Regions from separate parts of the Sphingobium sp. TomTYG74 genome, predicted to be linked through region 1. Evidence: riboswitches for the same ligand, from Rfam matches in the RefSeq annotation. Region 1 holds a riboswitch; the other holds the start of a gene.
What was found. Region 1 has a riboswitch for cobalamin ahead of ACZ5TB_RS13640 (TonB-dependent receptor). Riboswitches for the same ligand answer to the same signal wherever they lie in the genome.
Positions count from the first base shown of each region.

Region 1 (3,314 bases):
CAGCCTCATCCGCGTCCTCGATAGCTGGGAAGGCCCCGCTGACCTCGCCGTTCACGCCGTCCACCCCCGCGCCGCAGGCCGTCCCGCCGCCGTAGACGCCTTCATCGCCTTTCTGCGCGAAACCTTCCGCGATGCATCGTGGAACCGGGGCGGCTGATAGCAAGAAGCACCCATGGAACGCGCACGCAACTCCCTGAAAAGCGCAGAAATTCGCTTCTGAAATCATTTCCCACGTTGCTGTCAAAAAACAGAAGCTTTCCGAAGTTAACCTGCGTAATGGCAGCGGGAAACAGGCCGATGTTATCGTTCGAGCCATAAGAAATTGAGAGAGGATAAGGGCCATGCGCCCCAATGACGCATCACATTTTTCCGCCTGCGCTGCCCAGGAAGCGCGCCAAGCCAGGGAAGCCCGCCTGCGCGGCGCCGACCAGGCAACCATCGCCCTCCACAATGAACGCGCCGTCCGCTACCAGGCCATGGCCCTCCGCCTCCAGCGAGAGCGCGGCGCGAAGCTGAACTGATTGCCAGACCCCATCCCCTCTCCCCTTCAGGGGAGAGGGTGCCGAGCGTAGCGAAGGCGGGAGAGGGGACTGTTAGCAACCCACGTTGCTCCCCTCTCCCCGGCCCTCTCCCCTGAAGGGGAGAGGGAGCAAGTTACCTCACCCAACCACCCATCACCCACCCCCTTGCCCAACCCCAACAGCTCCGCTATCGCCCCGTCACCCGGGCAACCCCTGGGGAAATGATCGCGCCGGTGCCTCGAAAGAGGCTTAAAAGGGAACATGGTAAGGAGGCGCCCGCCTCCCCAAGCCAGGGCTGTCCCTGCAACTGTAAGCGGCGAGCGCGATGCACATCGCCCCACCTCACAGGTAGGATGGGGCAAGTCACTGGGCCGGACGCTAAATCCTGCGAGGCCCGGGAAGGCCGTGCATCAAGCGATGACCCGCGAGCCAGGAGACCTGCCAGCGTCTGGTCGCTCTTGCCTTGGTCCAGGGGATGGCTGCGGCACGGTAGTTTCCGTCTGAGCGACGAACGAGCGGCAAGAGGCCGCTTCGGTGACGTTGGCGGTCGCCTTGGGGGCGTCCGATCGCCCGCGCGCGCCGGTCGTCGTCGGGCGACAGGTCTCTTGCCGGATGTCGCCAGACGCCCGGAGTGCATGAAGTGAAATTACCCAATCAACTCCACCGCGCCGCCTGCGCGCTGACCGCCACCTTCCTCCCCCTGCCCGCCTTCGCCGCCGAAGCGAACGACGCTGGCGATGACGCCAGCACCATCATCGTCTTCGGCCGGGGCGAGGACAAGATCGGCACCGCCCATGCGGCTAGCGAAGGCAGCGTCGGCGGCGCGGACCTTCTTGTCCGGCCGCTGCTCCGCGTTGCCGAACTACTCGAAGCCGTGCCGGGCATGGTCGCGGCCCAGCATTCCGGGAGCGGCAAGGCCAATCAATATTTCCTGCGCGGCTTCAATCTCGACCATGGGTCAGACTTCACCACCTATATCGACGGGGTTCAGATGAACTTCCGCACCCATGGCCACGGCCAGGGCTATCTCGACCTTAACGGGCTCATCCCCGAAATCATCGTGCGGGAGGATTTTCGTAAAGGCCCCTATCGTGCCGATGGCGGCGACTTCGCGCTCGCTGGCGCGGCCTATATGACCACGATCGATGGCTATGATCGTCCATGGGTCGCGGCGGAGGGCGGCTCCTTCGGCTGGCGCAGGCTGGCATCGGGCGGCACCGTCAAGGCGGGCGCAGGCAATCTCACCCTCGTCGCCCAAGCCAAGGCCTATGACGGCCCGTGGCAGGAGGTCGAGCATCTGCGCCATTATGCGGGCTTCGCCAAATACACCCTCCCCGCCGGGGCCGGTAAGATCGACGCCACGCTGCACGCCTATCGCGCGACATGGCGCCCGACCGAGCAGATCCCCGAACGGATCATCGGCACGCCGCTCTGCCCCGATGTCTTCTGTTCGCCCGATCCCTCCGCGCGCGGGGAAACGACGCGCATCATCGGCAATCTCGCCACCGTCCAGCCAACATGGCGCGCCAATCTTTACGCGCAGTTCTACGACTGGACGATGTTCTCCAACCCCACCTACACCGATCCCGACGGCACCAGCGCGCAGATCGAGCAGTTCGATCGCCGCTGGGTCTTCGGCTTCACCGGCGAAAAGCGTTGGGACATCGCCCCCGCACTGCAACTGAAGCTCGGCACGGAAAACCGCTATGACGCGATCGGCAATGTCGGGGTCAACCGTACCGCGAACCGCGCCTTCCTCTCCTCGCTCGGCCGCTATCGCGTAAAGCAGGGTTCAGCCGCCCTTTATGGCGAAGCGACCGTCACACCGCTGCCTGGCTTGCGCATCACTGGCGGCCTTCGCGGCGACTATTATCATTATGACGTCCGCGCCCGCGACGCCGTCGCCGCCGCGCTTGGGCAAGGCAGCGGATCGGACACGCTCGTCTCTCCCAAGGCATCGGCCGCCTGGGCGATCACGCCGCGCGTCGAACTTTATGCCAATTGGGGCCGAGGATTCCATTCCAACGATGCGCGCGGCGCGGTCAATGTCGATACGCCTGTTCCCATGCTCGTGCGCGGCACGGGCAAGGAATTGGGCGGCCGCCTGCAACTGCCCGGCTTCACCTTCACCGCAACCTATTGGTGGCTGAATGTCGGCAGCGAGTTGCGCTTCGTCGGCGACTCAAACGCGGTCGAACCCAGCGGAGCCAGCCGCCGCCACGGTTATGAGCTTGTCGCTTTCTGGCGCCCGCTCCCCTGGCTCGCCTTCGACGGCAACTACACCGCCAGCCACAGCCGCTATACCAATGGCGACCATATCCCCAACGCCTTCAAAAACGCCGCGTCCGCTGGCGCAGCCATCGTGCTTGACCCATGGGAAGCCAGCATCCGCGTCCGTCACCTTGGCCCCTCGCCGCTGATCGAGGACAATAGTGTGCGCGATTCCGGCAGCACCGTCGTCAACGCGCGCGCCGCCTGGAAGGGAAAGCGGGTGCAAATCTATGCCGAACTGCTCAACATCCTAGGCAGCCGGGACAAGGACATCGCTTATTATTACGAGTCCTACCTTCCCGCCGCCGATGCGGAGCCTGTCGAAGGGAGGCTAAGCCGCGTCGTCGAACCGCGAACGGTGAGGGGCGGCGTCAAGTTTAGCTTCTGATGCTGGGGAAGGCCGCACCTTAAAAAGAAGCTGCGGCCTTCCCAATCAGTGACTTATGTAATGAACGGTAGCGTTCATAAGTAAAAGTGAACAGAACATCAGTCAAAACGATAGTAAATATATGTTAAATACCC
Region 1 covers NZ_AP027342.1:112,887-116,200, reverse strand. The annotation lists gene ACZ5TB_RS13650 (LysR family transcriptional regulator) at 1-157, shown strand, start outside; gene ACZ5TB_RS13645 (hypothetical protein) at 342-521, shown strand; cobalamin riboswitch at 736-981, shown strand; gene ACZ5TB_RS13640 (TonB-dependent receptor) at 1,222-3,180, shown strand.

Region 2 (3,314 bases), on a different replicon from region 1:
CCTCGACCTCATCCCCGAGGGCGTCGAGCGGGTCAGCGTCGGCAAACGCTCCGGCCGCCACAGCAAGGCGCAGGAAAGCATCAACGACCTCCTCCTCGCCGCCGCCAAGGCGGGCAAGCGCGTCGTGCGCCTGAAGGGCGGCGACCCCTCGGTCTTTGGCCGCTCGTCCGAAGAGATGGAGCATCTCGCCGCAGACGGCATCCGCTTCCGCATCTGCCCCGGCATCACCACCGCCAGCGCGGCGGCGGCAAGCGGCAGCGCCTCGCTCACCCTGCGCGGCAAGGCGCGGGGCCTGACGCTGGTGACCGCGCATCTGAAAGCCGGTGAACCGCTCAAGCTTGACTGGGAAGCGCTCGCCCGTCCCGGCGGCACGCTCGGCATCTATATGGGCCGCGCCGCCGCTGGAGAGATCAGCCGCCAGCTGATCGCCGCCGGACGCGATCCCGAAACGCCGGTGATGGTGGCGGTCAATGTCTCGCTCCCCACCGAACGCCTGATCCGGGGGAAGCTGTCCGCGCTTGCCTTCCTTGTCGCCACCATCAGCGATGAAGACCCGACCCTTCTTCTGATCGGCGAAGCGGTGGCGGGCACATCCATGCCAGTAGGGGTTGCAGCCAGCGTCGCTCTTCAGCTTTGAAGACCGGCTCTTTGCAACTTTTGCCCTGAGCTTGTCGAACGCCCCGGAACTTAGTTGGAAGGAAGGGAGGGGGCTTCGGCAAGCTCAGCTTGGCTCGCGCCAGTGCGCCAGATCCTCCGGCCGGTTGATATTGGGCAGCACCAGTTCCGGCCGCTCCACCACTCGCGCGCCGATCCGATCCAGCCAGCCATAGATCGACCGATTATTCTCCTCCGCCAGATGCGCGTCCAGTTCGTCCGCGAGCGACGCAGGCCAGAAGCCCGCAAGTTGCTGACCCTTCAGCACCGCCGCACTGTCACCCACCAGCGCCTCCACCAGCGCCGCCGGATAGACGGGCATGTCGCACCCCGTCGTCAGCACCGCATCGTAACCCTGACCGCGCGCATGATGCAGCGCCGCGTTCAGCCCACCCAGCGGCCCCATATCCGCCGCTGGCCGATCCGCCAGCCCCGTCAGCCCATCGACGCTCCGCCCACAGACCACCACGGCCTCCACGTGCGGCGCGATTGCCGCCACCGCATGCGCCATCAGCGTGCGCCCGTCCGGCATCAGCGCCAAAGCCTTGTCGCTCCCGAACCGGCTGGATCGCCCACCCGCCAGCACCGCGCCCAGCAATCGCATCGATCCACTCCTTGGCAATAGCCTCACTTTCCCCTATGGCGCGCCGCGTGAGCGGGCAACCGCTGACATGAAGATCGCGCCGGAAAGGGAATGCGGTGCGGACGGGATCACCGTCCAACTCCGCGGCTGTCCCTGCAACTGTAAGCGGCGAGCGCGATGCACAGGGAAACCTGCAAGCCTTCAAAGGGGAAGGCGAGGGGGACCAGCCACTGGACCAAAAGTCCGGGAAGGCGTGCATCACCGCGACGACCCGCGAGCCAGGAAACCTGCCGGCGCATGGTCGCTCTTGCCTTGGGTCCAGGGATCGGTCCGGGCACGGTTTTCCGTCTGAGCGACGAAGCGGCGCAGGGCCGCATCGGTGCGCGTGACGGGGCTGGCGTCTCTTCTTCCCGCGCAGCGGCCGCGCAAGCGGCAGGCCCTGGGCTCATGTCGCATGGCGCTCAGGGAAGACAGAACATGATCAGGACCGGAATTTCACTGCTGGCGCTCCTCGCCGCCACCCCCGCGCTCGCCGCAGACGCGGACGAGATCGTCGTCACCGCCCTCGGCATCGAACAGCCCACCGACGAGGTCGGTCAGGCGGTGACCGTGATCGACGAAAAGACGATCGAAACGCGCCAGAATGTCAGCGTCGCGGACCTGCTGATCACGACCCCCGGCATTCGCCTCAACCGCGCCGATGCCGTTGGCGGTGTCACCGGCATTTCGATCCGGGGCGCGGAAACGACGCAGACGCTGGTGCTGCTCGACGGCGTCAAGATCAATGACCCGAGCGTCATCGGCGATGCCTATGACTTCGGCAATCTGCTGACCGGCAACATCCGCCGCATCGAAATCCTGCGCGGCTCCAACTCTGTCGTCTATGGCAGCCAGGCGATCGGCGGCGTGGTCAACATCATGTCAGCGGAGCCCGGCGAAGGCTTTGGCGGCAGCGCCTCTGTTGATTATGGCTATGCCGACACGTTGAATGCGAAGGCTGACATATCGGGCAGCACAGGCATCGCCTCTGGCAGCGCGGGCGTCGCCTATTTTCGCACTGATGGCATCTCCGCTGCCCAGGGCGGCACGGAGAAGGACGGCTATGAAAATATCGCGACCCACGCGAAGCTGAAACTCGCCTTCACCGACAATCTCAGCCTCGACCTGCGCGGCTATTATATCCATGCGAACCTCGACACCGACATCTTCTTCGGCGCGCCGGCCGACACGACGGACAGTAGCAAGCTTGACCAATATATCGGCTATGCGGGGCTCAACCTCGCGTCATTCGACGGCAAGCTGACGCAGCGTGCGGCGGTAACTTGGTTCCGCAACGACCGCGACTATTTCTTCGCGCCCAGTTCCGCCCCGGATTACGGCTATTCGGGCAAAAATCTGCGCTTCGAATATGAAGGCGTCTATCAGCCCATGGATCAGGCCAAGCTGGTCTTCGGCTATGAGCATGAACGCCCGGACTATGATTCTTTTTATTATGATTTCTTCACAGGCGACAAGGTCGTCAGCACGGCCAAGGTCAACATCGATAGCGTCTATGCGCTGGCGGTCGTAAAGCCGTTCACCGGCATCTCCCTGACCGGCGGCGTACGCCACGACGATCACAGCCAGTTCGGCGGCGCGACCACGCTGGGTGCCAACGCCAACTACACGCCCAATGAAGGCCGCACCAACATCCGCGCCAGCTATGGCGAAGGCTTCCGTGCGCCCTCGCTCTATCAGATCTACGACGGCACCTATGGCAATCTCGACCTGAAGCCCGAACGGTCGAAAAGTTATGACGTCGGCTTCGACCAGAGCCTCGACGGCGGTCGCGCGATGATCTCCGTCACCGCGTTCCGCCGTGATACCCGTGACCAGATCTATTTCGACGGCTTTGCGCTGCCTTTCGGTCGCTACATCAACCTTACCAGCACCCGGGCGAAGGGCTTGGAAGCAGCCGTCACGCTGAAGCCCGTCGATGCGCTTACCGTCACCGCCGCTTACAGCTATATCGATGCCATCGACCGTTCCGAGGGTGGCATTAATGAAGGCAAGCGCCTCCCCCGCCGCGCCAAGGATG
Region 2 covers NZ_AP027341.1:97,593-100,906, forward strand. The annotation lists gene cobA (uroporphyrinogen-III C-methyltransferase) at 1-637, shown strand, start outside; gene mobA (molybdenum cofactor guanylyltransferase) at 722-1,258, opposite strand; cobalamin riboswitch at 1,286-1,546, shown strand; gene ACZ5TB_RS00495 (TonB-dependent receptor plug domain-containing protein) at 1,715-3,314, shown strand, end outside.
Region 2: it holds a riboswitch for cobalamin, as region 1 does, so the genes downstream of both, ACZ5TB_RS00495 (TonB-dependent receptor plug domain-containing protein) here and ACZ5TB_RS13640 (TonB-dependent receptor) in region 1, are expected to answer to the same signal.